2 regions of the Paenibacillus sp. FSL F4-0122 genome follow, and region 1 is predicted to be linked to the other one. Evidence: predicted binding sites of a transcription regulator. Region 1 holds the regulator's gene; the other holds the start of a gene.
The links. Region 1 encodes LexA, which represses DNA repair genes until DNA is damaged. Its sites were predicted from a motif close to CGAACATATGTTCG; they were not measured.
Positions count from the first base shown of each region.

Region 2: the regulator LexA is predicted to act here: its motif matches at 2,143-2,156, upstream of recA (recombinase RecA).

Region 1 is NZ_JBBODI010000001.1:5,510,475-5,515,268, reverse strand. Features, by position in the region: gene MHH49_RS24060 (HAD family hydrolase) at 1-71, opposite strand, end outside; gene MHH49_RS24055 (hypothetical protein) at 106-627, opposite strand; gene MHH49_RS24050 (DUF896 domain-containing protein) at 683-886, opposite strand; gene MHH49_RS24045 (LysM peptidoglycan-binding domain-containing protein) at 996-1,409, opposite strand; gene lexA (transcriptional repressor LexA) at 1,661-2,287, shown strand; gene MHH49_RS24035 (L,D-transpeptidase) at 2,465-2,803, shown strand; gene MHH49_RS24030 (hypothetical protein) at 2,956-3,336, shown strand; gene MHH49_RS24025 (hypothetical protein) at 3,556-4,134, shown strand; gene MHH49_RS24020 (MBL fold metallo-hydrolase) at 4,184-4,794, opposite strand, start outside.
Region 2 is NZ_JBBODI010000001.1:5,239,375-5,244,168, reverse strand. Features, by position in the region: gene MHH49_RS22915 (regulatory protein RecX) at 173-898, opposite strand; gene recA (recombinase RecA) at 1,009-2,073, opposite strand; gene MHH49_RS22905 (competence/damage-inducible protein A) at 2,374-3,660, opposite strand; gene pgsA (CDP-diacylglycerol--glycerol-3-phosphate 3-phosphatidyltransferase) at 3,769-4,356, opposite strand; gene MHH49_RS22895 (YajQ family cyclic di-GMP-binding protein) at 4,512-4,794, opposite strand, start outside.

The sequences.
Region 1 (4,794 bases):
GCTTCTTCGACGCTCCGATCATCCCACAGCAATGTATCATCAAGGTCAAATAGTACAGCAGAAATTGGCATTACAGGTCTCCCTCTCCCTTTAACTGGTCTAGTTCTATTCGTGAACTACTTCAATGTTGTGAGCTTTAGCAAATGCTTCTAATCGTGTACTCATCGCATTAGTATCATAGCGATTCATAAGTCTTGTGAAAATCCATTTCGTACGTTTCCCTTTGTGCTTAATGACTACAGCTCCACGCGAAAGGGTGATTTTCTCAATATCTGCAGCTGGAAGCCCGCGTTCGCGATTGAATTTAATAGTAGACAGTCTTGCTTTTTCCACCTTCAAGTACGGACGACGGAAGAACAATAGCGCTGCCAGCAAATAGTACAGTACTACTCCCAACCAATTAGCCAGCATGCCGTTTCCTTTGGCCTGATCAATAGAACCAACTACCCAAAACATAGTGCCAAGTATCACTAACACTACCGGAAATGCAATGTTGCGACCTTTAAAGACTTCGGCATTCTGGGTAGGAGATTTAGAGGCATAAATCGTATCCTTGCCTTGTTTCTTTCTTTGCTTGTTGATTTGCTGTGTGTTGCGTTGAACCATTCTTTCCCAAGAACGGGCCATGTGCGTTCCCCCTAGTCATCCTGAAATATCTATGAAAAGGAACAGCGAGCTAATGTTAAAGCCCCTTGTTACCTTGTTCATGCTCATCGTTATCTACTACTTCAATAGTATTTAATTGTGCTCGGAAGTTATTGCGGATATTCCCCAGGTAAATTTCACGAAGCTTGGCGCGTTCCGCCACTTCCTCTTGATTAAGGCCTACGCTCTTCTGTTTGCGTGCCAATTCGTTAATTCGCGCGACCAACTCATCAATATTCAATACTTTCCCTCCCCCTATAAATTAATTCTAACTCTGCCATGAGAAAAAGAGCTTGTCAAGGTCTACTCCCTGCAAGCTCTACTGGTCATTCTATTATGTTCTCAGAAAATTAATAAATAGGTAAAGTAAGTATGTCTCCAGCGTTAATTTGACTACTCTTAATCCCACTTGAACGTTTAATTCCTTCTATATAAACAACTGTCTTCATATCAGCCGGTTTATTCTTAAGGGCAATACTCCATAGTGTATCTCCACGTTCAACCACAATCCGCTTCTCTTCCTTCATTATAGTCGTCGATCCTGCAAATACACTTCCCACTACTGTTAGGCCAGAAAATACTAGCACGATAATCAATATTAACTTAATAAAGAAGTCCTGACGGAACAACGAAATCATCCCTCCTAGCAAACGTTCCGTTATCTCTTTCACCTTAGCGGAATTACGGGCAACGTCATTATGTCCTAAAGATTCAACCACTGGGGCCTTATCGTAGATGCTGCGATATGTACTGTATTTTAGCATAATTATCATCCTCCAAACACTTGTTCTTACTTTCGAATTCATAATAACACGAACATGTGTTTTGTTCAATACTATTTCAGAACAATTGTTCTCTTTTTTTCGAGAGACTCAAGTGGTACATTTTATTATCATTTGTCTACCATTTTTTAACTCTAGCAGATTAATATTTATAATAGTTAGAACTTATGTTTGTGCGAACGGTAGTTCTATGTTATAATTTTCCCAAACATTACTATATGGGGTTGATTCCAATGTCAAAGATTTCAAGTCGCCAGCTGGCGATCCTGGAATTTATACGAAGCGAAGTCCGCAGCAAGGGTTATCCACCTTCCGTCCGGGAAATTGGAGAAGCTGTTGGCCTTGCTTCCAGCTCCACAGTTCACGGTCATTTGGACCGGCTTGAGAAGAAGGGACTTATTCGTCGAGATCCAACGAAGCCACGTGCAATAGAATTACTAGGCCAAGAGGATTCAGAGAATGTTCACCAATTCGCCCAGACCATCTCACGGATTCCTGTCGTAGGTAAAGTTACCGCCGGGGTACCTATCACTGCTACAGAGAATATCGAGGACTACTTCCCACTTCCTACTCACTATGTAGGTGACAACAAAGTATTTATGCTGTCAGTTATGGGTGATAGTATGGTGGATGCTGGCATTATGAATGGTGATTATGTAATTGTTCGCCAACAACAAACAGCGGACAACGGAGATATCGTTGTAGCCATGACTGAAGAAGATGAAGCAACCGTTAAGACCTTTTACAAGGAACGTGATCATATACGGCTTCAGCCGGAGAATCCAGCTTATGAGCCTCTTCGCCTTAATCGCGTAACTATTCTCGGAAGAGTCATCGGATTGTTTCGAGATATCCACTAAGTATGCACTCCTACCATAAAAGGCTGTTCCGCAAATGCGGAACAGCCTTTTTTCTGTGTATTTTGCTTTCTCAACCACTAACGAACATTTGTTCTCGTTCGCTAAAATGGGCATTTTCTATGAATAACCGTTTAGGCGTTCTGCTCATATCCTAATTAGAAAGGAGTGTTGTGCATAATGCCAAATTACCGAATTATTGTAGATCTGACCCAACGAATGTTATATCTTCTGGACAATGATATTGTGATTAGAGGTTTCCCTGTCGGCATTGGTAAGATGTTAACCCAATCCCCAGTGGGAGAATTCACGATTATTAACAAACAACCCAATCCAGGCGGTCCCTTTGGTGCCTTTTGGATGGGACTGTCTAAACCACACTACGGGATTCATGGAACGAATGATCCTTCCTCCATTGGGAAAGAGGTATCCCACGGCTGTATCCGGATGTACAACGAGGATGTGTTAACACTCGCAGCTATCGTCCCTATAGGAACACGAGTAACGATAAGGAATTGAATTCGCTGAGGACGTCACAGCCCCCAAATCACCATATACAGAATGGGGGTCATTACATAAGTAAGTATTTTTTCATTAGCATACTAGGAGTTTGGTGATTATATGTCGAATATTGTTAACAGGATTGCAAATTGAAAAGGATGTGTTTAGTTTTGAATAACTCAAAAATTAGAACCCTCGTCGATTTTAAAGTCGATGCACTGGGTAAGCTGTCCGGTTTACTTTTAAATGATGAACAAGCTAGTGGAAAAAAAGTGAATTTGCTCACCTCTTTTGGCAGCATTCAGGGAATCGTCTCTCCAGCCGTCTCCAACAAAGAGGATGTATTTGATTTAAAATCTTTGATGGATGATGTAATAGTAGACGAATACATATCTTATTTGGGAGCAGAACACCCTGATAAAAATTTCAGCTATAACTTTGTTGTCCTCAATGACGTTACTGTAAGACCTTATGCTAGTTATGGGACTCCGATCGAATACAAACAGCTGATTGTTTATACCGATCATATCACTGCCTTCAATTTTCTATAGGTTACATACTTACCTTAAAAAGCACCCTTGCAGCAACCCCCAATTTTGCGCCATTTGCAGAATCGGCAGGTTTCTCCGGGTGCTTTTTTTGGGCTAATTCCGAAGCCGATCCTATAATTCCACGAATTTCCCTTTTAAAAGATACTAGTGGGGATCATTCAGGCATATCTTTCAATAAGCAACAATTTGAGTCTAATGAGATAACTGGGAGGTGATTATATGCTGATTATCTTAGTGTACTTATTTGCTATTTTAGGAGTTGTTTTAATTCTAAGTGCCGCCATTATAAAATTGAAAACGCTATCCACTTCATCTGATATTTCTATGCTAGTTAATGCGGCTGCATCCTTTAACATCATTTTCACCAAAACATTCATTCCCCCCAATCAATCTCACTTGATCGCACTTAACGAACCTAATAAAAAATTAGCAATAGGCACCAGAAATCCGAAGAACAACAAAAAAGCAGTAGCAAAGCTATACTCTTTCGATAATGTAATGGGATCCGAGATTGTGGTTAACGCACTTACCCTTTCAAAAGTCTCCAAAAGACAACAAAACAGCAAAACAACTGCAACTAGTGCAGATATTAACGTCCTTAAGGAAGCTGATGAAGAAGCTAATGTGATAGAAGAACTCACGCTTAAAATATATATGAACAGCAAAGAAACGCCTGTGTATTGTATTTCCTTCTTGCCGGGTTTATTGCCTATTCAACAATCCGACAACCAGTACAAGGAAGCTTACTCCCAAGTACAACAATTGCATGCACTCTTCAGGTCAATCGTATCTGAATAATTAAGTTGTTATCGCCATACCTCTCATTTGATTTCGAAATAGAAAGAACCTAAAATTGCACACTAAACCCATCAAACTGGTGAATACCCGTACCATGTGCCACTACTTTTTGCTCACGTAACTCACGAACTGCCTTTTTGACCTCTTGTAAAATAGATGGATCTAAACCCAGCGTATTATGAGAGCCATATACTTGGGTAACCCCTGGAATTTCTGTAATCTTCTCTAAGGATGCCACTAAATCAACCGGACTAGTCGAAGGGTAAAAAGCATAGATTGGAGTAACGTCATACAATAAATCACCTGTAAACAGATATCCGTTGGCATGATCAAATAGGCTGATATGACCTGGCGAATGACCTGGTGTGTGGTAAATTTCTATTTCGCGCCCACCTATGTCGAGCACATCCCCCTCTTGTAAAAGAGCCGTTGGTTTCCCTTGAAAAGGTATGTAGGTGTTAGGATCAAAGGTTTCAGGAACAGGAAGGGTGATGTCTCGACTCATATCCTTTCGAATCTGGGCAAGGGACAAGCCTTTTATTCCGTTAATCAGCCAATCCTCATCCTCTTTATGAACATAGATTGTCTCGAATTGTCCGTGACTGCCAATATGATCTGCATGCACATGTGTAGTTATGACAGCGATAGGTAAATCCGTTA
Region 2 (4,794 bases), 270 kb from region 1:
ATCCGGCGATTACATTTCATATGAGTTGTACGTGAACCGTTTAAAACAGTCTCCTTTTTGGGAAGGAAAAAGGATTCTAATTTTATGCCGATTCATGTTATATTTTATTATTTATAAAAAGACATTGTCAAGAGAGTCGATATACGCATTAATGTCAAGAGAATCAGTGATTCTAGTAAAACTCCTCATCTTCACCTTCATAATTGTCTTCCGCAAGTAAAGTATTGATCACTTGGCGAACCATATCGCCCGAGAATCCACGGCGCATAAGGAAGGCTCCAGTCTTTCTTCGCTTATCTGAAGCGTCTCCACGGATGAGATTCCATTTCTTGCGCCCTGTTTCGAGTGCACTCTCCAGCTCTTGTTCAGGAGTAATATTCTCCAAAGCTTCCGATATAAGGGTTTTGTCAATCCCCTTCTCACGTAGCTCTTGTCGAATCCACATCTTCCCTTTCCGCTGGTTCGCTATTCGTTGCTCCGCCCATTGCTTAGCATATAAAGGGTCATCAAGAAATCTTTCCTGCTGCAGCCGCTGCACCACTTCCGCAATAATAGTCTCTCCTATTTCCTTCTGGCGTAAACGGCGAGTCATTTCCATAGCGGTGCGTGGTTTACGTTCAAGATAACGGAGGCCTTCCACATAAGCTCGTTGACGCTCATCAGCTACAACAATTTCTTCCAAATCAGCCTTCATAAAAGAATTACCAGTAATCATTCGATATTTAATCATGACGTCCTCGTGCACAGTCATGTTATATGCTCCGAAATGTATGATATAACGGTGGTCAGATTTCTTTTGACGTTCTACTTTAGTGATCTCTAAGAGTTCTCCTTCAGGAAAATCAGATAACACCTGCTCATCTTGTTCTTCTGCTTCAAAATCCAGTTGTATTACCATAGTTGTTTGTCACCTCATAGCAATAGATCAGTTATCGTCTTACTTTCAATACTTGTTAAGAAAAGACACCCTGCAACAATCAATCACAGGGCGTCCTATTGTTTAATATACTATTCGATTTCGAGGAGCAATTTTTCTTCTTCCTCTTGCTCTGCAACAATCTCATCATTATTCGGCGCAGCAACAATAGTGGATAAATTACTTGCTTCACGGATCTTATTCTCAATAATAAGGGCAATATCCTGATGTTCCTTCAAAAACTGCTTAGCATTCTCACGACCTTGACCGAGACGCTCGCCTTCGTAGGAATACCATGCACCACTCTTATTCACGATATCCATTTCAGTACCGATATCTACAAGACTTCCCTCTTTGGAAATCCCTTCACCATACATGATATCAACATCAGCCTGTTTAAATGGAGGGGCTACTTTATTCTTCACAATCTTGATCTTAGTACGGTTACCAACCACATCGTTGCCCATCTTGATGCTCTCTACGCGACGTACATCTAAACGTACAGAGGAGTAGAATTTCAATGCACGACCACCCGGAGTTGTCTCAGGGTTACCGAACATAACACCGATCTTCTCACGAAGCTGGTTGATAAAGATAGCAATCGTATTCGATTTGCTAATGGCACCAGAAAGCTTACGAAGTGCTTGAGACATCAAGCGAGCTTGCAGTCCGACGTGGGAATCACCCATATCGCCTTCAATTTCAGCCTTAGGTACCAAAGCAGCAACGGAGTCAACGACAATAATGTCAACGGCTCCACTACGAACAAGTGCTTCGGCGATTTCCAGCGCTTGTTCACCCGTATCTGGCTGAGAAAGCAGCAATTCATCGATATTTACGCCCAAGTTACGTGCATATTTCGGATCAAGCGCATGCTCGGCATCGATAAAAGCAGCTTGTCCGCCTTGTCTTTGCACTTCTGCAATAGCATGAAGAGCAACTGTTGTTTTACCTGAAGATTCCGGTCCGTATACTTCAATAATACGTCCCTTTGGAAGTCCGCCTATACCTAACGCAATATCAAGTGCCAAAGATCCGCTAGGTACAACTTCCACTTGCATATGCGTGGATTCTCCCAGTTTCATTACCGAACCTTTACCAAATTGTTTTTCTATTTGACGAAGCGCCATATCAAGCGCTGCACGACGATCTGACAATCAGACCACTTCCTTCACTGTTTATAGTAATATAATAACGTGTTTTTAAGGTCTTGCCAAGCTTTTTTTCGAACATACATTCGTTTTTTTTGTCTTGGGCGTTATTTATCCCTTTTATTGTAAGCCTCCCTCCGGAGATAGAAGTTAATTAAATTCTCCACTTCACCGGACATCAACGACTTATGATCATGAGAAAGCATCGTGATCAAAATCTCTGCAAATATACAAAAAACCGCAGCAAAGAAATCTCAGTGCCACGGTTCTTCCGTATGTGTTTATTATAACTGGGCTAATCTCCCATTACAAGTCTGAACCCTCAAGAGGTGTCTCCACCTTGCGTTCCTCAAGTCTCCGCCAGAGACGATACAGCAAAGCCTTAACTGTTCGTAAGCGGATATTTTCCCGCGTACCTTTAAGATTAAGCTCATAAACCTCTGTCTTACGTCCCCGTTCAGCCAAGCCGATAAATACAAGTCCAACAGGCTTTCGTTCAGAATAACCCGGTCCAGCTACACCTGTAACAGATAAGCCGAAATCGCTGTCTGCAATCATTCTCACTTGGTCAGCCAACACCTCGGCAACTTCTCGGCTTACGGCTCCAGGGGCATTGGGTCCCTCCAAATAAGCACTTGGCACATTCAGCAGCTTTTTCTTTAAGTCATTTGAATAGCAGACGATTCCGCCGGCAAACATCGAAGCACTGCCTGGAATATTTGTTATACTCTCCATCAGCAAACCTCCGGTGCAGCTCTCTGCCGCACTTAAGGTCAGGCCGGCATCCGCCATCCAATCCACTATCAATTGCTCTAGCGGCACATCAATGTTCGCATACAAATGTTCCGGCAAAATCTCCTTGATTTGTTGTTCCAGTATCTCCAGCTTTTTTGTAGCTTCATGCTCAGAAGGGGCCTTTGTCGAAATACGAACAGTTACCTCTCCCTCTTTGGCATACGGAGCAATCGTTGGATCAGTCTGACTGCGAATCAGCTCAATGAGCTTGTCCTCCAGCAGTGATTCTCCGATGCCGGCAAATTTGAGCATTTTTGAATAAAGCGGTGTTTCGTTCGTCAAGGCGTGCTGCTGTAGCCACGGTACTGCTTTATCTACGAACATCGGTTTCATCTCACGAGGTGGACCTGGAAGCACAATATAATGTTTCTTCTCATGCTCAAAAGCAATCCCAACCGCAAGACCGATTTCATTCGGCAACGGTGTAGTTCCTTCAATTATAAGTGCCTGTTTGCGGTTATTTTCGGTCATAACGATCTTACGATCATCAAAGAAACGTTGTACATGATCCATCGCCAAACGATCAATGTGGAGCGTTCTACCTAGCGATGCAGCCAGTGCGTCTTTAGTCAGATCATCCTCAGTGGGGCCAATTCCGCCTGTAAAGATAATAACGTCGGCCCGACTCTGAGCGATCTCGATGGCTTGCTGCAGGCGGCTGCTGTTATCACCGACAACAGTTTGAAAGTATACATCGATCCCGATGGCAGCTAGCTCTATAGACAAAAACTGGGCATTACTATTCACGATTTGACCGAGCAAAAGCTCTGTCCCTACTGCAATAATCTCCGCTTTCATACCTGGCTTTCGCCTCCTAGTTATAATGTAGGTACACTGCTTTTAGATTTCAAAAAAGGTAATAGGTGCTTCACCTATTACCCTTCCTTGTATGTCCAGCTTACATTCTTACGCATTATGCAGCTGTAGCAGATCCTTATTCTTCACAAAATAATCAATTCCAGAATAAATAGTGATCAGCGCTGCGGCCCAAATAGCAATATCGTCTACAGGAATACTGACAAATTGAAATGGGAAATTATTCAACAACAGCAGTGAGATCGCAACAATTTGTACAACCGTCTTTATCTTGCCCCATTTGCTGGCGGCAACCACTTTTCCCTCTAGCAATGCAATCTGGCGAAGTCCGGTGACTGCAAACTCACGACTGATGATTACAATAGCAATCCATGAATCGCATCTGCCCAGCTCCACAAGTGAAATCAGAACTGCAGATACCAGCAGTTTGTCCGCAAGTGGATCAAGGAGTTTACCGAGATTGGTGACCATATTATATTTCCTAGCAATGTAGCCGTCTATTCCATCCGTGCTGGCCGCAAGCAAAAAGATTACAGCTGCTACCAAATGATTAACAGATAGCTGAAACGAGCCCCAATGTATCGGTTCTGGATAAAAACTGAAATCCACCAGTAAAAAAAACATCATAATCGGGATCAGGCAAATACGAGCTAGCGTGATGCGGTTGGGCAAATTCACTGAAGTTTTCCTCCCCTAAATCGTTCATACAAATTGCCTAAATCAGGCTAATCCATTTCTACTTAAGCAAGTATATTATAGCAATAAATAGGTGTCAAAAAAACAGAAAGCACCCCGCGTTGTTAGTGCTAATAAGCACTGCGGGGCACAAAATTCTATTTCATGTTCATGAATTGTAGATCCAGCGGCAAATCAGCTTTACGCAAAATCTGAATAATCTGCTGCAAATCATCGCGGCTCTTGCCGGTTACACGAATTTGATCCCCTTGGATCTGGCTCTTCACCTTTAATTTTGAATCACGGATCAGAATATTAATCTTTTTCGCATTCTCCTGATCAATGCCTTGCTTAAGCCCTAAACGTTGACGTACAGATCCCAGGGAAGCCGGTTCTACTTTACCGAAGTCCAGATTCTTTAGGGTAATGCCTCTTTTCACC